Regions from separate parts of the Dermacoccus sp. Tok2021 genome, predicted to be linked through region 2. Evidence: riboswitches for the same ligand, from Rfam matches in the RefSeq annotation. Region 2 holds a riboswitch; the other holds the start of a gene.
The links. A riboswitch is a leader RNA that binds a small molecule or an ion and turns the genes downstream of it on or off. The one in region 2 is predicted to bind thiamine pyrophosphate.
Positions count from the first base shown of each region.

Region 1: linked by a shared signal. The riboswitch ahead of K9D12_RS05695 (thiamine ABC transporter substrate binding subunit) and the one ahead of thiC (phosphomethylpyrimidine synthase ThiC) in region 2 are both predicted to bind thiamine pyrophosphate.

Region 1 covers NZ_JAGTHU010000007.1:8,166-23,809, reverse strand. Annotated here, with positions in the region: gene K9D12_RS05705 (circularly permuted type 2 ATP-grasp protein) at 1-1,198, opposite strand, end outside; gene K9D12_RS05700 (DUF4235 domain-containing protein) at 1,532-1,867, opposite strand; TPP riboswitch at 1,973-2,082, shown strand; gene K9D12_RS05695 (thiamine ABC transporter substrate binding subunit) at 2,144-3,262, shown strand; gene K9D12_RS05690 (ABC transporter permease) at 3,226-4,956, shown strand; gene K9D12_RS05685 (ABC transporter ATP-binding protein) at 4,953-5,996, shown strand; gene K9D12_RS05680 (glycerophosphodiester phosphodiesterase family protein) at 5,900-6,775, opposite strand; gene K9D12_RS05675 (aldehyde dehydrogenase family protein) at 6,914-8,509, opposite strand; gene K9D12_RS05670 (thioesterase family protein) at 8,885-9,730, opposite strand; gene K9D12_RS05665 (ABC transporter ATP-binding protein) at 9,850-10,563, opposite strand; gene K9D12_RS05660 (ABC transporter ATP-binding protein) at 10,550-11,509, opposite strand; gene K9D12_RS05655 (branched-chain amino acid ABC transporter permease) at 11,506-12,684, opposite strand; gene K9D12_RS05650 (branched-chain amino acid ABC transporter permease) at 12,681-13,691, opposite strand; gene K9D12_RS05645 (branched-chain amino acid ABC transporter substrate-binding protein) at 13,782-15,008, opposite strand; gene K9D12_RS05640 (M1 family metallopeptidase) at 15,278-15,644, opposite strand, start outside.
Region 2 covers NZ_JAGTHU010000001.1:281,543-297,186, forward strand. Annotated here, with positions in the region: gene K9D12_RS01335 (site-2 protease family protein) at 1-457, opposite strand, end outside; partial or broken gene K9D12_RS01340 (RecB family exonuclease) at 527-1,345, shown strand; gene K9D12_RS01345 (CE1758 family FMN-dependent luciferase-like monooxygenase) at 1,576-2,721, shown strand; gene K9D12_RS01350 (CE1759 family FMN reductase) at 2,754-3,461, shown strand; TPP riboswitch at 3,556-3,670, shown strand; gene thiC (phosphomethylpyrimidine synthase ThiC) at 3,760-5,625, shown strand; gene K9D12_RS01360 (HAD family hydrolase) at 5,787-6,506, opposite strand; gene metH (methionine synthase) at 6,509-10,285, opposite strand; gene K9D12_RS01370 (PAC2 family protein) at 10,386-11,264, shown strand; gene mshC (cysteine--1-D-myo-inosityl 2-amino-2-deoxy-alpha-D-glucopyranoside ligase) at 11,334-12,596, opposite strand; gene K9D12_RS01380 (SCO1664 family protein) at 12,616-13,452, opposite strand; gene K9D12_RS01385 (DUF3090 domain-containing protein) at 13,449-13,970, opposite strand; gene K9D12_RS01390 (MSMEG_4193 family putative phosphomutase) at 13,980-14,708, opposite strand; gene K9D12_RS01395 (magnesium and cobalt transport protein CorA) at 14,760-15,644, shown strand, end outside.

The DNA of each region.
Region 1 (15,644 bases), on a different contig from region 2:
CGTCGATGGGCTTGACGACGAGCTCGTCGAGCCGGTCGAGGACCTCCTCGCGCTGCTTCTCGTCGGAGCACAGCAACGTCGGCACCTGGCCGATGAGGGGTTCCTCGCCGAGGTAGAAATCGATCATGTAGGGCACGAGTGCGTAGACGGCCTTGTCGTCGGCGAGACCGTTGCCGGGGGCGTTGATGATGGTGACGGCACCGGCAGCCATGACGTCGCGCAGTGTCTCGCCGAGCTTGCGCCCGTCGGCGCCCTCGGAGCCGAACAGTTCCTCCTCGCCCATCCGCGGGTTGAGGAGGTGGACGCGGTGGCGATCGTCACCGTCGAGGCGGTAGAGGATGCCGTCGTCGACGAGCAGTTTGTCGGCGGTGACGAGGGCCGCGCCGATTTCGCCACTGACGAGGTTCTGCTCGTACCACGTGGTGTCGGTTTCACCGGGGGAGACCATGCACAGGCCGAGTTCGTCGTCGGCGTCTGCGCCCTCGACGAGAGCTGCTGCCGCGAGGAAGGCTTCGCGCAGGATGGGGTAGGCCTCGCGGGGGTGACGCAGTTTGCCGGGCGTGGGCAGGATCTCGGCGAAGTGGTCTTCGAGGATGCGCCGGTTGATGTGGCTCATGCCGAGCCCGCCGGGCATCCGCAGGTTGTCCTCCAGGACGATCCACTCGCCGGCGGAGGGGGAGACGAGGTCGAGCCCGCACAGGCCGGCGCGGACGAACCCTTCGGGCACCTTGTGGCCGTCCTTGGAGTAGCCGGGCGCGCGGCGCAGGACCTCGCGGTCGATGCGGCCGGCTTTGAGGATTTCGCCCGGGCCGTAGACGTCACGCAGGAACAGCTCGTGCGCGCGCACGCGCTGTTCGAGGCCGGCGCTGATCTCGGCCCAGCGTTCGGCGGTGATGATGCGGGGCGCGATGTCGATGGGGTAGGGGCGGTTGCCGTCCTTGGAGTTGATCGTGACGCCCAGTTCTTCGAGGTCATCGGCGGTTTCCCGGAGGCGCGCGGTGAGGCGTTCGGGGCCGAGGGCTTCGATGCGGCTGAGGACGGTGCAGTAGTCGGGCCGCATCTTGGCGTCGGCGGTGACGGATTCGTCGTGCACGCCCTTGGTGGCGGGGATGTAGTCGCGGTACGCGGAGAACGCGCCGGGAACGCCCTCGTGGGGGCCGCTGTTGGTGGGGTTTTCACCCGCGGACGTCGTCGTCATGCGATGACGCTACAGCGCGTCGCGGTGCAGCGGAAGGAACGCGAAAACTCCCGTCATGACGCGTCGTAACACTTCACCCCAAAGGGGGAGAAAAGACTCGCGGCATAAGCGCCGGGTACGGCAACGGGGCCGCAACACTCCTCGAGTGCGCGACCCCGTCACGCAGGGAAACGATCAACCCGGCGGGTATGAAGAGCCGGGTACGGCAACGGGGCCGCAACACTCCTTGAGTGCGCGACCCCGCTGGAAGCGGACTCCCCCGAGTGCTGTCGCACCGAGCGTGGCGGCCTCGCAGGCTCGGCCGCCACGCTCGGTGCGACAGCACGAAGGGAATCACTTCATGACGACGACAGGCGCCTGGCTCTTGCCCTTCTTGGCTTCCTTGGCCTCTTCCTCGGCGCGCTTGACGAGCGCCTGCGGCGGGTGGCCGGCGGACTTGGTGTAGTAGTCGGCTGCGCGACGCTCGGCGTACATCTTGGCGGCGGCGAGGGCGCCGGTGGAGATGGCGGCGTAGATGGCGGCTTCTAGGATGCCGGCGTTCGGGTCCTTGGCGCTGCGCGGGCTCTTGCCGGTGGCGGCCTTCCAGCCCTTGGTCGCGACGGTGGTGGCTGCCTTGCTGGCGACGATTCCGGCGCCGAGGCTGAGTACCTTCCAGACGAGGTTGCCCATGTTGTCTCCCCTTCCAAGGGTGGTCAATGTCTTGTGCCCATATTCGCAGGCGGTGTTGTGTGTTCGCCAGTCGTGCGGGCCGATTGGTCGACGTGTAATGTCGCCTGCGAACGACAGGGGAGCGCACGTTGCGCTGAGATCGTGCCGAGGTAGGGCACTAAACCCTCGAACCTGAACCGGTTAGCACCGGCGGAGGAAGTCGAGACTCACCCGTTCGTGCGCGGCTCGTGCCGCTTGCGGACGTGGTCCCTCACTCGAGGTGAGGAGGACGTCGTGATGAGCAAGTTCCACGTGACCGAGCGGACGGGTGGTTCCCACCCCGTGCCGACGACGGTGGCTGCGCTGGTGGCCGGTGTTGCGGTGTTGGCGACGTCGGCGTGCAGCGTCAGTGACACGAAGACGAAGTCGTCGGCGTCAGCGTCGGATGCGAAGAGCAAGACGGTGACGCTCGTGACGCACGAGTCCTGGGCACCCGACAAAGCCGTCATGGACGAGTTCGCGAAGCAGACCGGCTACACCGTGAAGGTGTCGAAGTCGGGCGATGCGGGCACCCTGGCCAACAAGTTGGTGCTCGCGAAGAACAACCCGACGGGCGACGTCGTCTTCGGCATCGACAACACGTTTGCTTCGAGGGTGACGAAGGAGGGCGTGCTCGAGCCGTACACGTCGAAGGCTGCTGCCGGGTCGACGTCGACGTACGACCTGCCGGACGGCCAGGGCAAGGGCGTGCTGTCGCCCATCGACACGGCGTCGGTGTGCGTCAACGTCGACGACGCGTGGTTCACGAAGAACAACAAGAAGAAGCCGGCGGGCCTCGACGACCTGACGAAGCCGGAGTACAAGAACCTCATGGTGGCGCCGGGTGCCTCGTCGAGTTCGCCCGGCATGGCGTTCTTCCTCGCGACGGTCGGCAAGTACGGCGAGAACGGCTGGAAGCCGTACTGGACGAAGCTCATGAGCAACGGCCTCAAGCTGACGTCGGGCTGGAGCGACGCCTGGAACGTCGACTACACCGCCGGTGAGGGCAAGGGCAGCCGCCCGATCGTCGTCAGCTACGACAGTTCGCCGGCGTTCACGGTGGACGGTGCGGGCAAGTCGACGACGTCGGCGCTCGGCAACACGTGCTTCCGCTCGAACGAGTACGCGGGCGTCATCAAGGGCGCGAAGAACCCCGAGGGCGCCAAGGCGTTCATCGACTTCATGAACGGCAAGAGCTTCCAGAAGTCGCTGCCGAACTCGATGTACGTCTTCCCGGTCGACTCCTCCGTCGAGCTTCCGCCTGAGTGGGCGAAGACGGTGAAGCCCGCCGAGAAGACGATCGACGTCTCGCCGGCGCAGATCGACGAGAAGCGTCAGACGTGGCTGACGCAGTGGAAGGACGTCACGTCGAAGTGAGCCGTGACGGCGTGGCTGCGCCGGCAGCACGAGCACGCGCGGGAACCTCGTCCCTCCCGCGCGTGCTCGTGCTCGCGTTGCTCGCCGCGGTGCCGCTCGTCTTCCTCGGCATCTTCTTCGCGTGGCCGGTTCTCGCGATGGCGGTGCGCGGCGTCACGGGCGACGGTGGGGGCGTTGACCTCGCGGGTGCCTGGGACGTCGTCACCCGCCCGCGCACCCTGCGCGTGCTGTGGTTCACGCTGTGGATGGCGGCGCTCGCGACGCTCTGCTCGGTGGCGCTCGGGCTGCCCGTCGCGCACGTGCTCTACCGCCTGCGGGTGCCGTTGGCGGGGCTGTGGCGCGCCCTCGTCGTCCTGCCGTTCGTGTTGCCGACGGTCGTCGTCGGCGTGGCGTTCCGCTCGCTGTTCGCCCCCGGCGGGCCGCTCGCGGCGCTGGGGTGGGACGGAACGTGGCAGCCGGTGCTGCTCGCGATGGTGTTCTTCAACATCTCCGTCGTCGTGCGCACGGTCGGGCCGTTGTGGGCCTCCCTCGACCCGCGCACCGCGCAGGCGGCAGCCGGCCTCGGAGCATCGCCCGCCCAGGTCTTCCGGACGGTGACGTGGCCGGCGTTGCGTCCCGCCGTCGTCAGTGCCGCGACGGTCGTGTTCCTCTTCTGTTCGACGGCGTTCGGCATCGTGCTCATGCTCGGCGGGCTGCGTTACGCGACGCTCGAGACCGAGATCTACTCGCTCACGGTCGAGTTCCTCGACCTGCGCGCCGCCGCGGTGCTCTCGACCGTGCAGTTCGTCCTCGTCGCGCTGTTGCTGCTCGGCGCTGAGCGGGCCCGCTCGGGTCTGCGGCGCAGTGATTCCGTTGTGCGCCGCGGCGTCGCGGTGGCCGACGAGCCGCGCCGAGTCACCCGATCCGACGCCCCGGCGCTCGCTGCCACCCTCTTCGCCTTGGCTCTCGTCGTCACACCTCTCTTCACCCTCGTCCTGCGCTCGCTGCGTGACGGCGACGGCTGGTCCCTCGTGCACTACCGCGCGCTCGGCGGAGAACTGGCCGCCCTGGCCGCCCTCTCGGTTTCGTGGCGCATCGCCCTCGACGCGGCACTGCTCGCGCTCGCGCTCGGCGTCATGGTGTCGGTCGTCGTCTCGTGGCGGGCTCGCACGCCGCGCGGCCGCCGCGTCATTGCGGGCCTCGACGCTGCGTTCATGCTGCCGCTCGGCGTCTCGGCCGTGACGGTCGGCTTCGGTTTCCTTCTCACCCTCGACCGTCCGCCGCTCGATCTGCGCAGCTCGCCGATCCTCATCCCGATCGCGCAGGCCACCGTCGCGCTGCCGCTCGTCGTGCGCGCGCTCGTACCCGTGCTGCGCTCGCTCGACCCGAGGTCGCGTGAAGCCGCGGCCGCCCTCGGCGCGAGCCCGTTGCGCGCCTGGATGACGGCCGACCTGCCACACCTGTGGCGTCCCTTCGTCGCCGCGGCGGGGTTCGCCCTCGCCGTGTCGCTCGGCGAGTTCGGGGCGACGGCGTTTCTCGCCCAGCCCGAGTCGCCGACGCTGCCCGTTCTCATCTATCAACTGCTCGGCCGCCCCGGCGCGGGCAACTTCGGGGCAGCGATGGCGGCTTCCGTGTTGCTCGCGACGGTGACGGCCCTCGTCATGGCTGCCGTGGAACGCATCGGCGGCAGCGCCGCGGGAAGGATGGACGGATGACGCAGCCCCAGGATCGGGAGGACGCCGGAGGCCTCGAGGTGACGGACGCCCGCGTCACCTTCGCCGGCAACGCCACACCGGCACTCGACGACGTCTCCCTCACGCTGCCGCGCGGGCGCGTGCTCGCCGTGCTCGGCCCGAGTGGCTGCGGCAAGTCGACGCTCCTGCGCGCCGTCGCCGGTCTGCAGGCGCTCGAGGCCGGGCGCATCGCCTTCGCCGGCACCGACGTGACACGCGTGCCCACCCACAAGCGCGACTTCGCGCTCATGTTCCAGGACGGGCAACTCTTCGGCCACCTCGACGTGGCAGGCAACGTGGCGTACGCGTTGGCGCGACGGGGCGCACCGGCCGCCGAGCGTGATGCCCGCGTGGCCGAACTGCTCGACCTCGTGGGGCTCTCGGGGCTCGAATCACGCCGTCCGGCAACGCTTTCGGGCGGCCAGCAGCAGCGGGTTGCGCTCGCGCGGGCGCTCGCCGCGCGCCCCCGGCTGCTCCTGCTCGACGAGCCGCTGTCGGCTCTCGACCGCTCGCTGCGCGAACGCCTGGCGGGCGATCTGCGCTCCGTTCTGCTCGCCGAGGGTGCGACGGCCCTCTTCGTCACACACGATCACGACGAAGCGCTCACGGTCGCGGACGACATGGCGATCATGCGCGACGGTCGCATCGTTCAGCACGGCTCGACGCGCAAGGTCTGGGCTCACCCGGTGGACGAGGAGACCGCTGACTTCCTCGGGTTCACCACGCACCTCACCCCGGACGAGGCACAGCGACTCGGCCTCGAACGCGCTGCCTGGGCGCTGCGGCGCGGTGGCCTGCGGGTCGTCGGGGTCGATGTTCCCGGTGCTCTGGCCGGAAGGGTCGTGCGCGTGTCGGCGTCGGGCGAGGCGACGCACGTCAGCGTCACCCTCGACGCGCTGCCGGGACGCGAACTGGAGGCGATCGCCTATCCGAGCGATGACGCGCCGACTGCCGCGACGCTCGACGAGGGCGCGCGTGTCGGAGTCCGCGTCAGTTCCTCGGGGGCGGTGCGCTTCGGCTGAGCGCGCACGAGCGGCGAACCTTCGGGCGCCGTCCACGCGCCGCGGGCGACGAGCACCTCACGCAGCAGGTCCGGTCGGTCGGTGATGACGGAGTCGACGCCCGCGTCGAGGTAGCGGGTCATCTGGGCGCTGTCGTTGACGGTCCACGTCACGAGGCGAAGCCCGGCGTCGTGCGTCATGTCGACCAGGCGTGCGGCGGCTCGCGCATCCGCCATCCACGGGATGCCGCCCAGCCGGGTGGCGATGTGGGCGGCGAACGCGCCGTGAAGCACGCGCCGCGGGGCTCGGGTGCCCGTCTTCGCTGCACCCATGAGCGTCAACAGGCCGCGCCAGCCGAGCGAACGCGCGCAGCCGGTCGTCTCGGCGACATCGCGCAGCCAGGTGTCTCGGCCGTCGGCGACGCAGACGCGCTCGGCACTGCGCGTGCGGCGCACGGCGTCGACGAGTGGGGCCGCTGCGCGCACCGTCTTGAGATCGATGAGGAAACTCGCATCGGGAAAGGCGTCGAGCAGGGTGTCGAGGCGCAGGATCGGCTCACCGCCAACCCGGACGGCGCGCAGTTCCTCCCACGTGAGATCTCGCACACGCGCGTCGATCCCGGCCGTTCGCGCGAGCGTCGCGTCGTGAAAGGCGAGCGCAACACCGTCCTTCGTCACCTGGACATCGGTCTCGAGCAGGCGCAGGCCGAGGGCGTGCGACATCTCGAACGCGGCGAGGGTGTTCTCGGGCGCGAGGCCGGCGCCGCCCCGGTGGGCGACCGCGATGTCGGTGAGGCTCACGTGCTCACCGTCGCCGACGCCGTCAGCGACACGCCAGGGGCTTCACCGAGAGTTCGCCGGACGTTGCGCGACCCTTCCGCGCGATGCAACGTGCCCTCCGACCGCAGGGGCCGGAGGGCACGTGGGGAGAGCGACGGATCAGCTGCGCTCGGGGTAGCGCGAGTGCTCCGGGAAGTTGCCGTAGAGCATCTCGCCCTCGGGCCCCTCGGTCACGGCCTGCACGAGCAGTTCGCCGCCGACGAAGCAGCCGAGCCACGAGGCGCCGTACCCACCGAACGGCTCGGCCTTGTCGCCGCGCGAGCGGGGCTTGTTGATGCCGACCTTGAACGCCTGCAGTTCGCGCGCGAGGCGTCGTGCGAGCACCTCGTCGTCACAGGCCAGGCTCGCCACGAGCGCACCGTTCGACGCGTTCATCTGGGCGAGCAGCTCGGCCTCGGTGTCGACGACGACGATCGTGTCGATCGGGCCGAACGGCTCGGCGTGCATGAGCGAGCTGGCCGTTGCGGGCGACAGCAGCGTCGTCGGGGCGACGTAGGCCGAGGTGTCCTGGCCCTCGAGGAAGCGCCCGCGCGCTTCGACGTCGGCACGGTAGATCGGCACGGCGCCGCGGTGCATCGCGTCGTCGACCTGCTCGCTCAGCTCGCGGGCCTTGGAGGCGCTGATCATCGGGCCGAAGTCGAGTTCCGGCAGATCGTCGTCGTCGTTCTCGACGGCCAGCGGGTGGCCGAACTTCAGCTCCGACACGATGGGCAGGTAGGTCTCGAGGAACTTGTCGACCAGCTCGCGTTGCACGACGTAACGCGGGTACGCGGTGCACCGCTGCTTGCCGTACTCGAAGCCCTTCTTGAGGTGGGCGGCCAGGCCCTCCCAGTCGGAGAAGTTCCAGATGCCCCAGGCGTTGAGGCCCTCCTGCTCGAGCATGTGGCGCTTGCCGGTGTCGACGAGCTGCGCGGCGATCTTGCCGCCGTTCGAGCGCCCACCGACGAAGGCCATGGCCCCGATCTCGGGTGAGCGCACGAGCACCTCGGAGAGGTTGGCGCCGCTGCCGGAGATGAGCGTCGCGGGCAGTCCCTCGCGCGCCATCATCGCGTGCGCGAGCGTCAGGCAGGTCGCGCCGCCCTGTGAGGGCGTCTTCGCGATGACGGCGTTGCCCGCGAGCATCTGCACGAGCTCGGAGTGCACGAGCACCGACATCGGGTAGTTCCAGCTCGCGATGTTGCTCACCGGCCCCTCGAGCGGGCGGCGGCCGTCCATCATCGAGTCGATCTCCTCGACGTACCAGCGCACGCCGTCGAGGGCGCGGTCGACATCGGCGCAGGCCAGGCGCCACGGCTTGCCGATCTCCCAGGCGAGCAGCAGCGCGAGGTCGTCGCGCACCTCGGTCATCGCCTCGACGGCGGCGAGGACGCGCTTCTTGCGCTCGGCCAGCGGAACGTTCTGCCACTCGCGGTGCTGTTGCGTCGCGGCGTGGACTGCGGCCTGAGCCTCCTCGACGGAGAGCTTCGGCAGGTTGATGAGCGAGCTGCCGTCGACGGGGCTCGTCAGCATCTCGTCGGTGCCGTTGGAGAGCCACTCACCACCGACGAGGTTCTTGAGGCGGCCTTCGCCGAAGGCCTCCGGGGCGGCGGTGGCGGCGCGGTCGAGGACCGAACTCCACTCGGTGCCCGGCTTGACGTGCAGGGCGTTGGGCAGGGCTGCGAGCGCTGTGTCGTGCTCGGCGGGCAGGGCAGTCATAGGGACTCCTCACGCGTGAAGGGTGCGCAGGACGGCCACTCGAGCGAGTCACGAAACACGTGATCCGGGTACGCGTGAGCGGCCATCAATTGGGGTTAATCGAACGCCGGGATCGCGGTGGGCGATAAGGGCGGACATCCCGACGAAGGCGGGATGCTCGTCGATCTCCTGGCCAAGTGGGTGCATGACGTTCCGGAGCAATGTCGACGAAGTCGTGCCGGGCGCCTCGAAACGTGGGAGGCGTCGTGCACGGCCTGTGCTTTGCAGTGCCACGACTGTAGCGAGCCGATTCGATTCTGTGTGCCGAATCGCGACAATTGGCGTTGTCGGGCCGATGATGCTGGGGCGGGTCGCCGCAGCAGATCAGCCCTTGAATCAGCCCTTGCTCGGCATCTCGCGCACGGTGAGGCTCTGCGCGATGCGCCCGACGGGGCCGTGGATGTCGTGCAGCGTCGTCATCGTCACGCCGAGGCCGCTCTCGCCCATGGCAACCGTCGTGTCGAAGCCGGTGGCCGTCGGGTCGGGCCGGCGGAAGAGGTGGACGGTGAGGTCGACGTTCGGGAACATCCACTCGCGCGGGTCGACTCGGACGGCAATGCCGTTCGCGCCGTCGATGACGCACAGGAAATGCGTCGTGGGGCTGATCTCCTCGCCGAGGACGCTCGGCAGGTCGGTGCGCAGCCACGTGCGGTTGCGGCCCGGCACGTAGCCGGGAGGTGCGTCGAAGCGCTCGACGGAACGGATGAAGCCGCCGGGCCACATCTGCCCCATGTCGACGCGCTTGCACTCATTCATGGGAGGCAGCGGTTCGAGGTCGGCGCCGGCGACCGGCGAGGAATCTTGAACCGACAGGCGCCACGCGCGCGCCACGATGATGAGGCGCCCGTCGACACTGAACTCGGCCTCGACGAGTTCGATCGTGCGGCCGGGGCGGATCGTGCGCACGCGCACGTGGGTGGGACGCAACGGGATGAAGCCGTAGACGTCGAACGTCACCTTCGCTAGCTGCATCCCCTCACGCGGCTCGTGACGCTCGATCTCGTGCACGATGAGCCCGGCCGACGCCGCGAGGTGCTGCTCGGCCTCGTTCCACGCACCCTGGACGTGGATCGTCGGCTCGAACAGCCGCCCACCGTCGTGCTCGCCCAGCGGGACGAAGTACGCGTCGACGTCCTCGCGGGGCGTGAACTCGGCGGTTTCGGGGGAGGTGCTCGCAGCCATGCTCACACCCTAACGGCCCCCGACGTGGCGCAGACCACGCCCCCGGTTCGGCCTCGAACACGCACGAAGCGCGGGTGAGAGGACGCATCCTCTCACCCGCGCTTCACGCGGTGCTCACCTCAGGCGACCCCGAGGTAGGCCTCCTTGATGGCCGGGTCGGCCTTGAGCTCCCGGCCCGTACCGGCCCGCGTGATCGAACCCGTCTCGAGCACGAACGCGCGGTGCGAACGGCTCAGCGCCTGGTTGGCGTTCTGCTCCACGAGCAGAATCGTCGTGCCCTGCGCGTTGATCTCCTTGATGATCTTGAAGATCTGACGGATGTACTGCGGCGCGAGACCCATCGAGGGCTCGTCGAGCAGGAGCAGCTTCGGGCGTGCCATGAGCGCACGCGCGATGGCCACCATCTGCTGCTCGCCACCGGACATCGTGCCGCCGAACTGGCTCTCGCGCTCCTTGAGGCGCGGGAAGAGCTCGAAGACGCGGTCGTAGTCCTCGTCGATGCCGGCCTTGTCCTTACGGCCGAAGGCGCCCATGCCGAGGTTCTCGCGCACCGTCATGCCGGGGAAGACACCGCGACCTTCCGGCGCCTGGCAGATGCCGAGGCCCGGACGCAGGTGCGGCTTCACCTTCGTGATGTCCTCACCCTGGAACATGATGTTGCCCGACGACGGCGACAGCAGACCGGAGATGGTCTTCATCGTCGTCGTCTTGCCCGCACCGTTCGCGCCGATGAGGGAGACGACCTCGCCCTCCTCGACGGTGAACGTCAGGCCGTGCAGTGCCTGGATGCGTCCGTAGTGCACCGAGACATCGTTCAGCTCAAGCAAGCTCATCGTCGTCGTCCTCCTCGTCCTCGCCCAGGTAGGCGGTGATGACCCTCGGGTCACTCGTGACCTCGGCCGGTGTGCCGTCCGCGATCTTGCGCCCGAACTCGAGCACGACGATGCGGTCGGTGACGCCGGTGACGAGCTTCATGTCGTGCTCGATGAGCAGGACGGTGTACCCGTCGGCGCGGATGGTGCGGATCAACTCCATGAGCTGTTCCTTCTCCGCCGGGTTGAAGCCGGCCGCCGGCTCGTCGAGGCACAGCAGCTTCGGCTCAGTGGCGAGGGCTCGAGCGATCTCGAGACGACGCTGGTAGCCGTAGGGCAGGTGCTTCGCGAGACGCTCGGCCGAGTCGGAGATGCCGACGAACTCGAGGAGCGCTGCGGCGTGGTCGACCGCGTCCTTCTCCTCGCGGAAGTGACGCGGCGAGCGGATGAGCGCACCGGGCACCGAGGTGCGGTGACGCGCGTCGAGCCCGACGACCACGTTCTCGAGCGCCGTCATCTCACCGAACAGACGGATGTTCTGGAAGGTTCGGGCGATACCGGCGCGGGTGATCTTGTGCTTGGCCAACCCGTTGAGGCGCGTGTCCTCGAGGATGACGTCGCCGCTCGTCGGCTTGTAGACACCCGTCATCGCGTTGAAGCAGGTTGTCTTGCCGGCACCGTTGGGCCCGATGAGGCCGAGGATCTCACCGCGGTGGATGTCGAACGAGACGTCGTCCAGGGCGGTGAGGCCGCCGAACTTCATCGTCAGGTTCTTCACCTCGACGAGCTTCTCGCCGACACCGACGGCGATGTCACGGTCGGTGGAGATGACCTTGGCGACCTCGAGAGGAACACCGGCCTCGGCGAGGTCGTCGAGCTTGACGCCCTTCTCCCTCACCTTCTCCATGCTGCTGCCGATGGCTGCGAGCTCTTCCTCGACGGCGGGCGTGTTCTGCTCGTTCGTCATTTCTCGTCAGCCTCCTTCTCGGTTGCGAGGTTCAAGGTCTTGGAATCCCCTGCGAACGGGTTGTCCTCGGACTCGGGGGCAACGATTTCCTTGCCGGTGGCCTTCTGGTACGCGCGCTTGGCGTACGTCAGCAGGTGCATACGAGCCGGCATGAGGCCCTCGCTGCGGAACAGCATGAGCAGGATGAGTGCGATACCGAAGATGAGGTACTTGTACTCGGCGATGCCGGTGAAGCGCACCGGAAGGTACGCGACGATGGCGCCACCGATGGCCGCACCCACCTTGTTGCCGCTACCACCGAGGATGACGGCGGCGACGAACAGCATCGAGGTGACGACGTCGAACTTCGCGTTGTTGACGAAGCCGATCTGACCGGCGAACAGCGCGCCGGAGAGGCCACCGAGACCGGCGCCGAGCGCGAACGCCCAGACCTTGTACTTGAACGTGGGCACACCCATCGTCTCGGCTGCGTCTTCGTCCTCGCGGATGGCGATCCAGGAGCGGCCGACGCGCGAACGCTCGAGGTTGCCGACGAGGATCATGACGAGCAGGAGCACGGTGAGCGTCAGCCAGTACCAGGGCAGACCGTTGCTGTTCGTGAACAGCGGCGTGCCGTCGGACGCGGTACCGGGGGGAGCGCCGACCTTGCTGAAGCCCTCCTGGCCACGCATGGCCGGGATGATCGTGGCGAGCAGGCGGACGATCTCACCGAAGCCGAGCGTGACGATGGCGAGGTAGTCGCCGCGCAGACGCAGCGTCGGAACACCGAGCAGCACACCGAAGATCATCGTGACGATGACCGCGACCGGCAGCGTCCACAGGTAGGGGATCTTGAGGTAGGGGCTGTCGGGGCTCGTCAGCATGGCCGCGACGTAGTTGCCGACCGCGAAGAACGCCACGTACCCGAGGTCGAGCAGACCCGCGTAACCGATGACGATGTTGAGGCCGACCGCGATGAGAGCCATGCGCGCCATGTCGAAGCACGCGATGGAGAAGTCGGAGCCGCCGCCGTCGGTGGAGATGATCGGCGGGTTGAGCACCGGCAGGAGGTAGAGCGCCAATGCGACGACGATGAGCGCCGCCCATTGCTGCCAACGCTCCAGCATGTGCCAGCGCTGCATGAACGTGACCTTGTCGGTCTTCGTCGTCTCGGACGACTCGGCGACGGTGCTCATGCCTTGCTCCTTCCGAGGGTCTGGCCGAGCAGACCCTGCGGGCGCACGACGAGGACGAGGACGAGGACGGCGAAGACGACGACCTGCGACCAGTTGGAGTCACCGAGCAGGAACGGCGCGTAGTTGCTGATCACACCGATGACGAGACCGCCGACGAGGGCGCCGCGGATGTTGCCGATACCACCGAGCACGGCTGCGGCGAACGCCTGCAGGCCGAGGAGGAAGCCACCGTTGTAGATGACGCCCGAGGGCACCTTCATGACGTAGAACAGTGCGGCTGCACCGGCGAGGAGACCACCGATGGCGAACGTCGCGAGGATGATGCGCTCGGAGTTGACGCCCATGAGCGTCGAGGTTGCCGGGTCCTGCGCGACGGCGCGGATGCCGCGGCCCGTCTTCGACTTCGCGATGAAGCGATCGACCGCGATCATCATGACGACGGCCGCGATGATGATCGTCAGCTGCTGGCTGTCGATGATGGTGCCGCCCAAGTCGAAGATCGGCTTCGGCGTGAACATCGTGACGGCCGGCTCCGCGTTCTTGCTGTGGAAGGCGAAGATCGCGTACTGGATGACGAAGCTGACGCCGATCGCGGTGATGAGGAAGACGAGGCGGGGCGCGTTGCGCTTGCGCAGCGGCTTGTACGCGAGGCGCTCGACGGCGACGGCCGTCGTACACGACGCGATCATGCCCACGATCATGGCGAGCAACAGGTTGAGGATGATCGGCCCGATGCCGAGGTTCGGCGGTGAACCGTTGAAGCCGAGCGCCGAGAGCGTGAAGATCACGCCGTACGCGCCGACGATGAACACCTCGGAGTGGGCGAAGTTGATGAGGTTGAGCACGCCGTAGACGAGCGTGTAACCGAGGGCGACGAGCGCGTAGATGGCGCCGAACGTCAGACCGTCGATCGTGGCCGGGCCGAGGTTGGAGATGAGGGCGTTCCAGTCGAAACTGAGCCACTGCGTCGAACCCGACTCTGCCATGGGAAGCAGGGCACTGAGCATGGTGATGCTTTCGTACTCACCGGCAGACGCCGCCCGCACTGGGCCCGATCAGGGCTGGCGGGCGGCGTCGACCGTGGTGGGTGGAGCGGATCAGATCTTGCCGATGGGGACGATCTTGCCGCCCTCGACCTTGTAGCCGTAGACGTCGGGCTTGGCGAGCTCGCCCTTGTCGTCCCACTTGTAGTGCTTGCTCAGGCCGTCCTTGTCGTAGGTCTTGACCCACTCGAGGAGCGACTTGCGGTCCGTCTTGCCGGCGTCGATGCCCGCGAGGAGCACGGTGGCGGCGTCGTAGCCCTCGATGGAGTACGTACCGGGGGCGGCGTTGTTCGCGGTCTTCTTGTAGGCGTCGTTGAAGTCCTTGATGAGCTCACCCGGGATGCACGGGCAGGTGAAGTACGCGCCGTCAGAGGCCGAACCGGCCTGCTTGATGAACTCGTTGTCCTTCACGCCGTCCGGGCCGACGAAGCTGCCCTTGAAGCCCTTGGCGCGAAGCTGCTGCGCGAACGGCGAGGCCTCCGCGTAGTAGCCGGCGTAGAACACCGCGTCCGGCTTGGCGTTCATGATCTTCGTGACGGTGGCCGAGAAGTCCTTCTGCTTGGTCGTCACCTTGTCGGAGCCGACCTGCTTGTCGCCGAGGGCCTTCGTGGTCTCGCCGCCGAGGCCGACACCGTAGGGCGAGTCGTCCTGCACGACGAAGACCTTCTCGGCCTTGAGCTTCTCGGTCATGAGCTTGGCGGCAGCCGGGCCCTGGACCGAGTCGTTGCCGAGGCCGCGGAAGAAGGTCTTCCAGCCCTTCGTCGTCAGCTCCGGGAGCGTGGCGGCCGGCGTGATGTGCACGAGGCCCTTGCTCTCGAAGATGTTGCCCGTGGCGTTGGACTCACCGGAGAACGGCAGACCGACGACACCGACGACCTGCGACTTGTTGGCCATGGTCGTGACCGGGCCCGGAGCCTTGTCGGGGCTGCCTTCGGTGTCGAGCTTCTCGAACTTGACCTGGCAGTCCTTGTTCGCCTGGTTGTGCTCGTTGATGGCGGTCTGGATGCCGTTGTAGATGTTGACGCCGAGCTGGGCGTTGTCGCCCGTCACAGCGCCGACGTAGCCGATCGTGACGTTGGAGCACTTGGCCTTGCCGTCACCCTTGGGCATGACGGGCGACTTGGGGGTGTCGACCGTCTGGACGGCCGGGAGGTTGACGCCCGAGGCGCCACCGCTCTCGGAGGAGTTCGAGGTCTTCGAACTGTCGTTGGCGCACCCGGTGAGGGCGAGTGCGGCAGCCGCGCCGAGGCCGGCGACACGGTAGGTGAGCTTTGCGTTCACGGTGGTTTCTCCCACGCAGAAGGGGCCGAAAGGCGACCCGCTGATAGTGAGAGGAGACTAGAACGGTTTATGGCGGTGCAACTTCTGATGAATGCTGTTGTGACCTTCTTGTTACGGCAAAGCCCGAGAAAAACGGATTAGTTGCCGAACTATGTTTGTTTTCACCGTGCTTTATTTGGCTGCACCGCAGTGGAATTGGATGGATCTGAGCGAGAAACTCCAACGATGAAGATGGGGAATTCCTCGCTCGAGAAACGTCGCGCGAAGCCTCAGACGCGGGGGCCGGAGAGCGGGAGTGACGGCAACGAGGGAATTGGTAGCGCTCGGAGCCACGCGTCGAAGAACTCGCCGAGATCCTGACCGGCGACCTGCTCGGCGAGAGCGATGAAGTCGGCCGTCGTCACCGTGGCATACCGGTGCTCGGTCACCCAGCGGCGAAGGAGGCCGAAGAAGGCCTCGTCGCCGAGGAGGGTGCGCAGCGCGTGCAGCGTCAGGGCGCCCCGCTTGTAGACACGGTCGTCGAACATGTCGTCCGGCCCCGGATCCTGCAGGCGCAGATCCTGCGGCAGCCGCGACAGGCGCCCGTGGTGCTCGTGGGCGCGCTGGATGGCCGTCGCGAGCCCCGCCTCCTCGCTC
Region 2 (15,644 bases):
CGACGAAGCCGTTGCTGAAGGTGAACGCGAGCAACAGCAGATGGCCCGCGCCGTCACCGCTCGACTGGGTGAGGGCGAACCATCCGGCGCCGGCGAGGACGAGGTTCGTCAGGGGCCCGACGACGGCGACGAGCGCCGAGTGCCCGGGTGTCGCGTCGGGTGAGTCGTAGGCCGTGTGGCCGCCCCACAGGTCGGCGACGATGCGGTTGACGCGGTAACCACAGGCCTGGCCGACGACGGCGTGAGCAGCCTCGTGCGCGAGCACGCTGACGAGCAGGAGCACGGCGTACGCGGCCGCGAGCAGGTAGGCGCCGGCTCCCCATTCGGGGTGCAGTCGGGCGACCTGCGGGCCGAAGAGCGCGACGATGACGAGGGCGATGATCGGCCAGGATCGGCCGATGTAGACGGGCACGCCGCGCAGCGTGGCGATCTTGAGACCCGGGGACGTCGACGGCATGAGGAAAGCCTAGGCGGCGTGGCTCGGCGTCGCTCGGGCGGTGTGAGTTACGCGCGATAGGCTCGCCGAATGGTCGCCGCGCTGTCCCCCTCACGAGCGTCCGATTTCATGCAGTGCCCGCTGCTCTACCGCTTCCGCGTCATCGACAAGCTACCCGAGCCGCCGAGCCCGGCCGCGGCGCGCGGCACGCTCGTCCATTCGGTGCTCGAGCGCATCTTCGACGTCGAGGCGCCGCAGCGAACACTCGAGCACGCGCTCTCCCTCGTCCCGCACGCGTGGGAGGACATGCTCGCCGAAGAACCCGAACTCGCCGAACTCGCGGGCGGCACGCCCCACGACCTCGCGACGTGGTTGCGCGACGCCGAGAAGCTCGTCGAGAAGTGGTTCGACCTGGAGAACCCGCAGCACCTCGAACCCGCCGAACGCGAGCTCTACGTCGAAGCCGACCTCGACGGCCTCACCCTGCGTGGGTACATCGACCGGCTCGACGTAGCACCCGGCGGGCAAATCCGCGTCGTCGACTACAAGACGGGGCGCTCACCGTCGGAGCTCTTCGAGGGCAAGGCCCTGTTCCAGATGAAGTTCTACGCGCTCGTCATCTGGCGAACTCGAGGCGTCATGCCGCTCATGCTCCAGCTCGTCTACCTCGGCAACAGCCAATTCGTGCGCTACCAACCCGACGAGGACGACCTGCGGGCTCTCGAGCGCAAAATCACGGCTCTGTGGCGAGCCATCGAGCGCGCCGCGCAGACGGGTGACTGGCGTCCACGCAAGTCGTTCCTCTGCGGCTGGTGCGACCACAAGGCGCTGTGTCCCGCCTGGGGCGGCACTCCCCCGCCGCTGCCCGACAATGCCGGCGTGCTCGCCCTCGACCCGCACTCGAGCGCCGACCTGGGAGATGTCGACGGCGACTTACGGCCAGCCCTTCAGCGTGTGATGGAGTCGTGCGGACTTGCTCCGCCGGACGTCGTACGCGGTCGGAAGGTTCGTGGCTCGGTGGTGGACGCCCGCGGACGACAAGGGCGCGCCCCCCGTCCGCGTTGTCGCTCCGGGGAATAGAACTCGACCGGGCGCCGTTCCTGGAGTAGTTTCACTTTCAACTACTTCGGATGGTCGTCATGCAGTTCGGAATCTTCACGGTCGGCGACGTCACGACGGACCCGACGACGGGTCGCACGGTCAGCGAGCACCGGCGCATCAAGAACACCGTCGAGATGGCCAAGGTCGCCGACGAGGTCGGTCTCGACGTCTTCGCCACCGGTCAGCACCACAACCCGCCCTTCGTGGCCCCCGCCGGCCCGCCCGTCCTCATGGGCAACCTCGCCGCGGTGACGAAGAACATCATCCTGTCGACCGCGACGACGCTCATCACGACGACGGACCCGGTGCACATCGCCGAGGACTACGCCTACGCGCAGCACCTCGCCGACGGGCGCGTCGACCTCATGCTCGGACGCGGCAACACCGGACCGGTCTACCCCTGGTTCGGCAAGGACATCCGTGAGGGCATCCCGCTGGCCATCGAGAACTACGCCCTGCTGCGCAAGCTGTGGAGCGAGGAGAACGTGACGTGGGAGGGCAAGTTCCGCACGCCGCTGCAGGGCTTCACCTCGACCCCGCGTCCGATGGACGGCGTCGCGCCGTTCGTCTGGCACGGTTCGATCCGCAGCCCCGAGATCGCCGAGCAGGCCGCCTACTACGGTGACGGCTTCTTCCACAACCACATCTTCTGGCCGCCGGAGCATGCGGCTCAGATGGTGCGCTTCTACCGTGAGCGCTTCGAGCACTACGGTCACGGTCGCGCGGAGGACGCCATCGTCGGTCTAGGTGGTCAGGTGTTCATGGCTGACTCGAAGTCGAAGGCGATGGAGACCTACCGTCCGTACTTCAACAACGCCCCGGTCTACGGCGGCGCCGCCTCCCTCGAGGACTTCACGACGCAGACGCCGCTGACGGTGGGTACCCCCGACGAGGTCATCGAGCGCACGCTCGGCTTCCGCGAGTACGTCGGCGACTACCAGCGCCAGCTGTTCCTCGTCGACCACGGCGGCATCCCTCACCAGGAGGTGCTCAATCAGATCGAGCTGCTCGGCACGAAGGTCGTCCCGGTGCTGCGCGAGGAGTTCGCCAAGCGCCGCGCCGCCGGTGTGCCGGACGCCCCGACGCACGCCTCACTCGTCGCCGCCGCCGGTGGCGCGAAGGTCGAGGACGAGACGCGCGTCTCCCGTGACGAGGTCACCGGCTCGCGCGCCGAGGACCGCTGAGCGAGATTCACGACCCGAGAAAGGCAGTGGACATGAGCGAGAACAAGACGCTCGTCGTCGTCAGCGGCGGCCTGAGCGAGGAGTCGACGACGCACCGTCTGGCCGACGGTCTGACGAAGGCCGTCGTCACCCGGGCCGATCAGGCCGGTCTGACGACGGATGTCGTGCGTATCGACGTGCGTGACCTCTCGCAGGAGATCGCGTCGGCGTCGCTGACCGGCTTCGCCACGGGCCACCTCGACGAGGCGTACGAGGCCCTGGGTCGTGCGGATGCCGTCATCGCGGTGACGCCGACGTACAAGGCGAGTTACACGGGTCTGTTCAAGGGCTTCTGGGACGTGACGCCGGACGGCGTGATGGCGGGCGTGCCCGTCGTCGTCGCCGCCACCGGCGGCACGGCCCGGCACTCGCTCGTCACGGACTTCGCGTTGCGCCCGCTGTTCGCGTACATGAAGGCGCTCGTCATGCCGACGGCCGTCTACGCCTCGCCCGACGACTGGGCCGGGCGAGGCCTGGAAGCGCGTGCGAGCGAGGCTGCCGATGAGTTGACGCAGCAGCTAGAGCGCGGGCTCGGCGGAGCGGACGTGGCGGTGAACGGCAGTTCTGAGGCGCGCTCGTCCAAGGTTGAAGAAGCGCCGAGAACATCGTCGAAATCGTTTCGTACGCTTGCCGATACGCGCAATCGGGCGCGCGATCCGTTCGTCGCGGTGCCGACGATGGAAGAGATGTTGCGCGGCTGAGCACGACTCGTGACCGGAAGGGGTCCGTCAGGTTCGTCATGAACCTGACGGACCCCTTCGTCACGTTCGTCTGCCGGGATGTGCCATAGTCGGAAGCGTCCTTCGTGGGAGTCCTGAGAACAGGGCTGAGAGGGAGCTGATACTGCTCCGACCGCTACCCGACCTGACCCGGATCATGCCGGCGCAGGCAGCCAAGGAGACCTCGTGGTCGCTCATCCTCCGTTCGGTGCCGACGTTCGTCGACATCTGTTGCGTGGGGTCTTGCCGTGCCTTCGCCCGATCCGAAGGAGGCACCATCATGACGACGTTCAACTCCCGCGAGCTCGCGGCCACCACCGACCGAGCAGCCACGTCGCCGACGTCGGCCCCCGTTCAGACGCGCGCAACCACCCCCGCTGACGGATCGGACGCTCGCCGGAAGCAGTACCGCGACGCGGACGGCCTGCGCGTGCCCTACACCGAGGTCATCCTCGACAACTCCCCCGGCACCGGCGCGGCCAACGCTCCCGTCGAGCTGTACGACACCTCCGGCCCGGGCAGTGACCCCGAGGTCGGGCTGCCGCCGCTGCGCGCCGAGTGGATCGCCGAGCGCGACGACGTCGAGACCTACGCCGGTCGGGAACGCACCCTGCTCGACGACGGCCGCTCGGCCGTCCGACGCGGTGAGGCGAGCCGCGAGTGGCGCGGCGAACGTCGCGCACCGCTGCGCTCCAAGGGCGGTGCCGTCGTCACCCAGATGCACTACGCCCGCAGGGGATTGATCACCCCCGAGATGCGATTCGTCGCCGCCCGCGAGAACTGCGCCGTCGAACTGGTGCGCAACGAGGTCGCCGCCGGGCGCGCGATCATCCCGGCCAACGTCAATCACCCGGAGAGCGAGCCGATGATCATCGGGCGCCGCTTCCTCGTCAAGGTGAACGCGAACATAGGCAACTCGGCCGTGACGTCGTCGATCGCCGAGGAGGTCGACAAGCTGACGTGGGCTACGACGTGGGGCGCCGACACCGTCATGGACCTGTCGACCGGTGACGACATCCACACGACGCGTGAGTGGATCATCCGCAACTCCCCCGTCCCGATCGGCACTGTGCCGATCTACCAGGCCCTCGAGAAGGTCAACGGTGAGGCCGACAAGCTGACGTGGGAGATCTTCCGCGACACCGTCATCGAGCAGTGCGAGCAGGGCGTCGACTACATGACGATCCACGCCGGCGTGCTGCTGCGCTACGTGCCGATGACGGCCGAGCGCATCACGGGCATCGTCAGCCGCGGCGGCTCGATCATGGCCGGCTGGTGTCTCGCGCACCACGAGGAGAACTTCCTCTACACCCACTTCGACGAGCTGTGCGAGATCTTCGCCCGCTACGACGTCGCTTTCTCCCTCGGTGACGGACTGCGCCCCGGCTGCACCGCCGACGCCAACGACGAGGCGCAGCTTTCCGAGCTGCGCACCCTCGCCGAGCTGACGAAGCGGGCATGGCAGTTCGACGTTCAGGTCATGGTCGAGGGCCCCGGGCACGTGCCGCTCGACCTCGTCGAGGAGAACGTGCGCCTGCAGCAGGAGTGGTGTGACGGCGCGCCGTTCTACACGCTCGGCCCGCTCGTCACCGACGTCGCACCCGGCTACGACCACATCACCTCCGCAATCGGCGCGACGACGATCGCGATGGGTGGCACCGCGATGCTGTGCTACGTCACGCCGAAGGAGCACCTCGGGCTGCCGAACCGTGATGACGTCAAGACCGGCGTCATCACGTACAAGCTCGCGGCGCACGCCGCCGACGTCGCGAAGCGCCACCCCGGCGCGCGGGCGTGGGATGACGCGTTGAGCAAGGCGCGCTTCGAGTTCCGTTGGAACGACCAGTTCAACCTGTCGCTCGACCCCGACACCGCGCGCGAGTTCCACGACGAATCGCTGCCCGCCGAGGCGGCGAAGACGGCACACTTCTGCTCGATGTGCGGGCCGAAGTTCTGCTCGATGCGCATCAGCCAGGACGTGCGCCACCGCTTCGGTGACGCCGGCGCCCAGCAGCGCGTCGTCAGCGAGAGCGAGGCCCGTGAGGGCATGCAGCAGATGTCGAAGACGTTCGTCGAGCTCGGACGCAGCGTCTACGTCGAACCCGACACCGCCCACGCCTTGGCAACCCCCACGCCCCAGGACTGACGGGTTCGCAACGGTGGGGGGTGAAGCAACTCGACTCCGCCCCTCACCGACTCTTGTCTCCGCCCCATCTGCGATCTACGTCCACATTCGCGAACGGCGTACCCATCTGCGCTTTTCGGTCACATTCGCCTGTGCCACGGCCTGCCGGGGCGGCTCGAGCGTCAGCCCGTCGCGCGAGCTTGCTCCGCCAGACGCGGCAGGTCGTCGAGGCTGACGGCGGCGAGGTCGGGGACGACGACGAGGCCGTCGAGCTGCGGGATCTCGACGAGGTGCGGCACGGCGAGCGTCGGCACCCCGGCCGCGACGGCGGAGCGCACGCCGGTGGCGGAGTCCTCGATCGCGACGCACTGCTCGGGCGCGAGCGCGAGGTCGTGTGCGGCCCGCAGGTACGGCTCCGGGTGCGGCTTGCCGTGTTCGACCATGTCGCCGGTGACGACGACTTCGAACGTCCCCGCAGGCAGGGAATCGACGAGAACCCGGGCGAACGACTCGTACGACATCGTGACGAGGGCGCACGGTAGACCCGCGTCGCGCGCCGCGAGCAGGAGCTCGCGGGCCCCCGGTCGCCACGGCACGTGCTCACGCAGCTTGACGACGACACGTTCGAGCAGGGCGTCGACGATCTCCTCCGGCGTGAGGGGAATGCCGGTCTGTTCCTTGATGATGCGCCCCGAGACGATGAGCGCGTTGCCGACCAGTTGGAACGCCTGGGCGTCGCTCCACGTGCCGCCGTGCGACTCGATGAGGTCGTTCTCGGCCTCCATCCAGTACGGCTCGGTGTCGATGAGTGTTCCGTCCATGTCCCATAGCACGCCGTGAGGCCTCGTCGGGGCGTGCGTGACACGCTGCTCGAGGCGCGTGAGGTGGGGCGTCGGGTTCACGGTCAGTCTTCCGGGTCGTAGCTGAGGTTGGGGGCGAGATGACGCTCCGCGTCCTTCACCGACCAGCCCTTTCGCCCAGCGTAGTCCTCCACCTGATCGCGCCCGATCCGTCCGACGACGAAGTAGCGCGATTCGGGGTGGGCGAAGTACCACCCGGACACCGACGCTCCCGGCCACATCGCACGCGACTCGGTGAGTTCGACACCGATCTCACGCGTGACATCGAGCAACTCGAAGAGGGTGTCCTTCTCCGTGTGCTCGGGGCACGCCGGGTAGCCCGGCGCGGGGCGAATGCCGGTGTAGCGCTCCGCGATGAGGTCCTCGTTGGAGAGGTTCTCCCCTGCCTCGTGACCCCAGAACTCGGTGCGAACGCGCTCGTGCATGCGCTCGGCGAGCGCCTCGGCCAATCGGTCGGCCAGGGCCTCGAGCAGGATCGCGGAGTAGTCGTCGAGTTCCTCCTTGAACGCGGCGATCCGAGCCGGAAGCTCGGTACCGGCGGTCACGGCGAAGGCGCCGACCCAGTCGTCCACGCCGGAGCCCTGCGGCGCGACGAAGTCGGCCAGGGAACGGTTCGGCACGCCCTCGCGGTGCTGACCCTGCTGGCGCAGGTGATGCAGACGAGCACGCTCGTCGGAACGCTCGGCGTCGGTGAACAGGACGGTGTCGTCGCCGTCGCCCGCGGCGGGCCAGAAGCCGATGACGGCGGCCGGGTGGAGCCAGCCCTCGGCCTCGACGCGGTCGAGCATCTCCTGCGCATCGTCGTAGAGCTTGCGTGCTGCCTCACCCTGGGCGGGGTTGCTCAGAATGTCCGGGAAGCGACCCTTCATCTCCCACGCGGCGAAGAAGGGCTGCCAGTCGATGTACTCGCGCAGCTCGCTCACGGGGTAGTCGGTGAACGTGCGTGTCACCGGCGCCCCGTCCGCGGCGAGTGCCGGCGCTGCGGGCACAGCACCGAGGTCGAGCATCGGGCGGTTCTCCCGAGCCGCATCGAGACTGAGCAGCGGGCGGTCGTCACGCTTGGCCGCGTGGCGCGCACGCAGAGAGTCGTAGTCGGCCGTCACGTCCGCGAGGAGCGCCTCGCGACGGGCGCCCTTCGACAGGAGCGCGGCAACGACCGGTACGGAGCGCGAGGCGTCCTTGACCCACACGACGGGCTGGTCGTAGCGCTGATCGATCTTGACGGCGGTGTGTGCGCGCGACGTCGTGGCGCCCCCGACGAGCAGGGGCAGGTCGAAGCCCTGCCGCTGCATCTCCCCCGCGACGTTCACCATCTCCTCGAGCGAGGGCGTGATGAGGCCCGACAGGCCGATGATGTCGGCCTCGTGCTCACGGGCAGCGTCGAGGATCTTCTGCCCGGCCACCATGACGCCGAGGTCGATGACCTCGTAGTTGTTGCACTGCAACACCACGCCGACGATGTTCTTGCCGATGTCGTGGACGTCGCCCTTGACCGTCGCGAGCACGACCGTGCCGTTCGTCTGCTTGCCCGTCGTGCCGCTCTTCACCTTCTCCGCCTCGATGAAGGGGATGAGGTACGCGACGGCCTTCTTCATGACCCGGGCCGACTTCACGACCTGGGGCAGGAACATCTTGCCGGCACCGAAGAGGTCGCCGACGACGCCCATGCCGTCCATGAGCGGGCCCTCGATCACCTCGAGCGGGCGCTTGCCCTCGGCCTCGAGCTCCGCGCGCATTTCCTCGGTGTCGTCCTCGATGAAGTCGTCGATGCCCTTGACGAGGGCGTGCGTGATGCGGTCGCGCACCGGCTCCTCGCGCCACCTCTCGGACTTCGTCTCGGCGACGGCGTCGCCGGTGTTGAAGCGCTCGGCGGCCTCGAGGAGGCGCTCCGTGGCGTCGGGTCGACGGTTGAGCACGACGTCCTCGACGAGTTCGCGCAGTTCGGGGTCGATCTCGTCGTACACGACGAGCGCGCCCGCGTTGACGATGCCCATGTCCATCCCCGCGGAGACGGCGTGGAAGAGGAAGACAGCGTGGATCGCCTCGCGCACGGGGTTGTTGCCGCGGAAGCTGAACGAGACGTTGGAGACGCCGCCGGAGACAAGGGCACCCGGCAGGTTCTCCTTGATCCAGCGCGTGGCCTCGATGAAGTCCACGCCGTAGTTGGCGTGTTCCTCGATACCCGTACCGATGGCGAAGATGTTGGGGTCGAAGATGATGTCCTCGGCCGGCAGGCCCACCTCGGGGCCGGTGAGGATGTCGTAGGCGCGTCGGCAGATGTCCTTGCGCCGCTCGAGAGTGTCGGCCTGGCCGTCCTCGTCGAAGGCCATGACGACGGCCGCAGCGCCGTAGCGCTTGACGAGTCGCGCCTGCTCGACGAACGGCTCGACGCCCTCCTTCATCGAGATGGAGTTGACGATCGACTTGCCCTGGATGCACTTGAGTCCGGCTTCGATGACGTCCCACTTCGAGGAGTCGACCATGACCGGAACGCGGCTGATGTCGGGTTCGGACGCGATGAGCTTGCAGAAGCGGTCCATCGCCTCGATGCCGTCGATCATCCCCTCGTCCATGTTGATGTCGATGATCTGAGCGCCGTTCTCGACCTGCTGACGAGCCACAGACAAGGCGGTGGGGTAATCGCCGTCCTTGATGAGCTTGCGGAATCGAGCCGAACCGGTGATGTTCGTGCGCTCACCGACGTTGACGAAGAGCGAGTCGTCGTCGACGGTGAAGGGCTCGAGGCCGGAAAGCCTTAGAGCAGAACCGATCTCGGGCACCGGACGTGGCGGCAGCTTCTCGATCATTTCCGCGATGGCCGCGATGTGGTCCGGGGTCGTGCCGCAGCATCCACCGACGATGTTGACGAGTCGGTCGGTGGCGAACGTCGTGACGACCCCCGCCATCGCGTCGGGCGTCTCGTCGTACTCACCGAAGGCGTTCGGCAACCCCGCGTTCGGGTAGCAGGAAACGAAACAGTCTGCGATGCGGGAGATCTCGGCGACGTACGGTCGCATCTCGTCCGCGCCGAGTGCACAGTTGAGGCCGACGGCCAGCGGTTTGCTGTGGCGCACCGAGTTCCAGAACGCCTCGCTCGTCTGGCCCGACAGCGTACGTCCCGAGGCGTCGGTGATCGTGCCCGAGATGACGATGGGCCAACGGCGGCCGCGCTGCTCGAACAGGACGTCGAGTGCGAACAGAGCCGCCTTGGCGTTGAGGGTGTCGAAGATCGTCTCGACGAGCATGATGTCGACGCCGCCGTCGGCCAGTCCTTCGGCCTGCTCGAGATAAGCCGAGACGAGCTCGTCGAAGGAGATGTTGCGCTTGCCCGGGTCGTTGACGTCCGGCGAGATGGACGCGGTGCGGTTCGTCGGGCCGATGGCGCCGGCCACGAAGCGGGGACGCTCGTCGGTGGCGACGGCATCGGCGGCGTTGCGCGCGAGTTCCGCCGAGGCGACGTTGAGCTCGTACGCGAGGTCGCTCATGTCGTAGTCGGCGAGCGAGATGCGCTGGGCGTTGAAGGTGTTCGTCTCGACGATGTCGGCGCCGGCTTCGAGGTACTCGCGGTGGATTCCCTCGATGACGTCGGGCGCGGTGAGCGAGAGCAGGTCGTTGTTGCCCCGCAGGTCGCTCGGGTAGTCGGCGAAACGCTCGCCGCGGTAGTCGGCTTCGGTGAGCCCGGCGCGCTGGATCATCGTTCCCATGGCGCCGTCCATGATGAGGAGGCGATCGCTCAGGAGGCGCCTGAGTTCGTCCGTGCGATCCGTGCTGGTCGTGACGAACTCGTCCTGGTCGGTCGTTGTCTTGGAGCGGCTGCTCACGTGACGTCCCTTCACCGAAGATGGTCTGAACGCCACATGCTAAGCGGGAGCGAGGTACCGGCCTTGGTGCGCGCAGCCTCGTGGCCGCATACTGGAACGCTTGCCGATCTTTCGACCCGAAGGGGTGCCCGCAGTGCGTCGTCACTTCGAACTCGTCACCGAGACCGCGCCCACCGTCATCGTCGCGTTCCAGGGGTGGAACGACGTGTCCGGTGCGGCCCTGGACGCCGTCGACCACCTCGTCACCCAGACGAAGGCTCGGCTGTGGGCCGACATCGATCCTCAGGACTACTACGACTTCCAGGTCAACCAGCCGCGCGTCGACGTCGTCGACGGCGAGCGTCGCATCATCTGGCGCACGACCGAGGTCCACCACGCGGTGATGGCCGGGGTGGGCGATGTGCTGCTCGTCAAGGGCATCGAACCGTCGTTCCGCTGGAAGGCGTTCCTCGACGAACTGCTCACGATGCTCGACGACGTGAACCCCCGTCGCGTGGTCCTGTGCGGCGTGCTCGACGGCGAAGTGGCCCACACGCGTCCGTTCCCCGTCGCCTTCACGTCCCCTCAGCCGGTGACCCGGGCGGCCCACGACGCACGGACACCCACCTACATCGGACCGACGGGCATCGTCGGGGTGCTCGTCGATGCCCTCGGTCGCACTGCGTACGAGACGCTCTCGATGTGGGTGACCGTTCCTCGATACGCGCTCGGTGGGCCCCAGCCGAAGGTCTCCCTGACCGTCGTCAGCGCGCTGGAACGCCTTCTCGAGACGCCGCTCCCCCTGGCCGATCTCGAGGAGCAGGCGCGCGCGTGGGAACGGGGTGTGAGCGACCTCGTGGCGGAGGACGGTGAGATGGCGTCCTACGTCGACACGCTCGAGAACACCGTCGACGTCACCGAACTGCCCGAGGCGTCGGGAGACGCCATCGCGCAGGAGTTCGAGCAGTTCCTGCGCCGCCGCGACGACGACCAGCTCTGAGCGCACGAACAAGGACCGGCCCGCCCCCACGTGGGGACGGGCCGATCCTCGCGAGAGTCGGAGTGTGACTCAGAGGCGGACGCCGAGCAGGGCCTCGACCGCTTCGCGGACCTGGCCACCGGAACCGATGGCCTCGTTCTCCGCGGTCTCACACCAAGCGTCCACGGCGGCGAGCGCCGATGCGGTGTCGAGGTCGTTGCGCAGGGCCCGGCGCAGATCCGCGACGACGGCCTCGGCGTCCCCACGATCGTTGGACGTGGCGGCACGCCAGCGTGCCAGTCGCTCCTTGGCCGCCTCGAGCATGGCGTCGGTGTACTCCCAGTCGCTGCGGTAGTGCTGCGCGAGCATGACGAGACGAATGGCCATCGGGTCGACGCCCTCACGGCGCAACACGGAGACCTTGACGAGGTTGCCCTTGCTCTTGCTCATCTTCTCGCCCTCGTACCCGACCATGCCCTGGTGGGCATAGTGACGGGCGAAGGGCACCTGGCCGGTGAGCGCGACGGCCTGGACCGCGCTCATCTCGTGGTGCGGGAAGACGAGGTCGGTGCCGCCGCCCTGCAGAGTGAAACCGGAACCGAGGTGCTCGAGCGCGATCGAGGTGCACTCGATGTGCCATCCGGGGCGACCGCGTCCGATGACCGAACCGCCGTTCCAGGCGGGCTCCCCCGCGCGCTCGGCGCGCCACAGGAGCGGGTCGAGCGCGTCGCGTTTACCAGGGCGCTCGGGGTCACCGCCACGGTCGGCGTAGACGTCGAGCATCTCCTCGCGACTCCAGTGCGACAGGTCGCCGAACGTGGGCTGCTGCGCGAGGTCGAGGTAGATGTCCGCCGCGCCGTCGGCGACGTCCTCACCCTCGGGCACCGGCGAGGCGTAGGCCGCGCCGGACTCGACGAGCTTCGTCACATTGGCGGCGTGTGAGCCCATGGACTCGACGACGCCGATGTAGTGCTGCGGCGGCAGAACGGCAAGGGCTTCCATGTCGCCGTGGAAGAGCTCGATCTCGCTCGTGGCGAGGTCGCGCCAGTCGACACCGTCACGGGTGGCACGTTCGAGCAGTGGGTCGTCGACATCCGTGACGTTCTGGACGTAGGTGACCTTCATGCCCATGTCCCGCATGACGCGGTGGGCCAGGTCGAAGGTGACGTAGGTGGCCGCGTGACCGAGGTGCGTCGCGTCGTACGGAGTGATGCCGCAGACGTACATGCCGGCTGCTTCGGCGGGCTCGATCGGAAGGGGTTTCCCGGCGGCCGTGTCGAAGAGGGCGAACGGCGTGTCCGCTCCTGCGGTGGTCGAGACGGCGGGCAGGGAGGGCGCGGACCACGATTTCACGCCGCCCAGCCTAACGCGCTCACAGCGGCGGCCAGGGCAGGCCGTAGCGCTCCTCGGGTGGGTCCGGGAAGGTGCCGGCTTCGAGCAGTGCGTCGGTGCGCGCGTGCAGCGCCTCGATCTCGGCCGGTGTGAGGAGCGGGGCCAACCCCTGTGTGAGTTCCCCTCGCGCCGAGACGAGGCGCCGAAGCGCCGTCTCGATCGGCTCCTCCAGTGGGTCACCGGCGAAGCCCCACAGGACGGTGCGCAGCTTGTCGTCGGTGTGGAAGGTGAGGCCGTTGTCGATGGCGAACAGTGCCTCGGGTGTCTCGATGAGGTGGGAGCCCTTGCGGTCTGCGTTGTTCGTCACGACGTCGAACACGGCGATTCGCCGCAGGGCGGGCGTGTCGGTGTGGACGAGGACGAGTGGTCCCTCCTCACCCTCGAACGCGGCGATCGGGTGGACCGACCCCTGCTGGGAGACGAACTCCTCCTCGTCGAGCAGCGCGACGTGTGCCTGCTCCGTCGGGACGAGGGGACCCACCCAGCGCTGCAGTGAGCCTTCGCCCAGGTCGTCTTCGAACCACCGGGTCTCGGGAACGTGATCCCAGCCGAGCGCGGCGCACACGAGGGACGCCGCAACCTCCCGGTGCGCGAGGGTGCCTCGGGGGAAGTCGGCCAGCGGACGCTCGCCCGCCACGGGCTTGAACACGGCGCGGGCCGCGTGGTCCGGGAGCTCGCTCGGGTCGTCCGGCACCTCGGCGAGTGAACTCACGTCGGCCATGCGCAGGACGACGTTGGACGCCTCGACGAGACGGCCTTCGAGCGTCCACCGAGCGTGCTCAGGGAGCGAACCTCCCGATTCCTTGGGTTCGCTCAACGGCGGCGGTACCCGTTGGCTCGAGGGCAGACATGACCGCTGGGATCGAGCGGCTCGTTGCACAGCGGGCACGGACGTCGGCCCTGCGCGACGAGGGCGATCGAGCGGCGGGAGAACTCTCGCGCCACGCTGGGGGTCATGACGACGCGCAGAGTCGTCTGCTCGCCGTCGGTCTCGTCACTGGCGCCCACCTCGTGCTCGAGGTCGTGGCACTCGATGCTCAGCAACTGCGTCGTCGGATTCCACGCGGCGCTCATACTGCCGACCCGGAAGATCGGGTCGACAGGCAGCTCGAGGGGGTCGTTGTCCTGCGGCGCAGCAGGAACGTCCCGGTCGGCTCCCACCTCGTCGAGCAGTTCGGCAACACGCTCGGCGAGGAGTTCCACCTGCTGCTTCTCGATGGCGACGCCCTCGACGCGGCGCGGGTCGCGCACCTGAAGGTAGAACTCACGGGCCCCCGGCTCGCCGACCGTACCGGCGACGAAGCGCTGAGGATGAACGAACTCGAGCACTGGCATGGCTCCAGCCTAATTGCGCTGTCCAGACGCGGTGTCCGTGACGCCCCTCGATCCGCCGACGGTGGCGTCCGAGCCGCTCGTCGCCTGGTGGGTGAGCACGTCACGCAGCCCGCCGTGGGTGTGGTTCATGAGGAGGACGAACGGCCGCGACGACGTGTAGCGCACGATGCTGACCGAGGAGGGCGAGGCGACGATCCGCTGGAAGTCGTCGAGCGGTGTGCCCAGAGCGTCGGCGAGCACCGCCTTGATGACGTCGCCGTGGCTCACGGCAACCCACGTGGCACTCGCGCCGTGGGACTGCTCGACCCCGGTGTCGATCCCACGGACGGTCTCGACGGCCCTACGCTGCATGTCGCGCATCGACTCGTGCTCGAACGCGTCGCTGGGCGGAAAGGTGACGCCGGAGGGGGCCTCCTGGACGTCCTTCCACAGCGGTTCCTTCGCCAACTCGACGAGTGGGCGCCCCGTCCACGCTCCGTAGTGGCACTCGCCGATGCCGTCGTGTTCCTCGGGCACCAAGCCGGTGCGCTCCGCGAGCGGGGCTGCCGTCTCGCGACAGCGCACGAGCGGCGACGTCACGAGGCGTACGGGAGTCGTTGCCGCGGAGATCGACTCGGCGATGGCGGAGGCTTGCGTTCGGCCGGTGTCGTCGAGGTGGGTTTCGGGCGTCCAGCCGGCCAGAACACCTGAAGCGTTGGCCGTCGTACGTCCGTGTCGGAGCAGGATGAGGGTCGCCACGCCGCCAGCCTAATGACAGCGCCGGGCCGGATGGTCGAGGACAATGAGCCCGTGATCATCGACCAGGCCGTCTACCGCCGGGGCGAACGCCTGCCCTGCGGTGACATCAGCGACGAACTCGCTGAACTCCAGGCCCGAGGGGACGACGAGTCCAGCTTCCTGTGGATCGGCCTCAAGGATCCGACGGCCGACGAGTTCGAACACCTCGCCCGTGAACTCGAGCTGCACCCCCTCGCTGTCGAGGATGCCCTCAAGGGCGGCCAACGACCCAAGTTCGAGATCTACGGCCACATGGCGTTCGTCGTCATGCGCACCCTGCGCTACATCGACGAGAGTTCCGACGTCGAAACCGGTGAACTCATGGCGTTCGTCGGCCCCCACTTCGTCGTCACGGTGCGACGGGGTGAACCCGCGCCCCTCGAGCAGGTGCGATCTGCGCTCGAACACGACCCCACGATGCTCGAGAAGGGGCCGATGGCTGTGCTCTACAGCGTCATGGACGCGGTGGTCGACCGCTACCGCACCATCGACGAGGAGTTGAGTGACGACGTCGTCGCCATCGAGCACCGCGTGTTCACCCCCGGCCTGACGACGGACGTCGGTGAGATCTACGCGCTCAAGCGCGAACTGCTCGAAGCGCGCTGGGCCGTGCAGCCCCTCATCGAGCCCGCTCGGCGGTTGCTCGCGGCACGCTTCGTGCCCGACGAGTTCTCGCCATTCTTCCGTGACATCCAGGATCACCTCCTCATCGTCCACGAGCACATCGAGACCTACGACCGGCTCCTGTCGGATGTCCTGTCGGCCCACCTCGCGCAGGTCTCGGTTCGCCAGAACGACGACATGCGCAAGATCTCGGCCTGGGTTGCGATCGCGTCCGTCCCGACGATGTTGGCGGGCATCTACGGCATGAACTTCCACTCGATGCCGGAGCTGGAA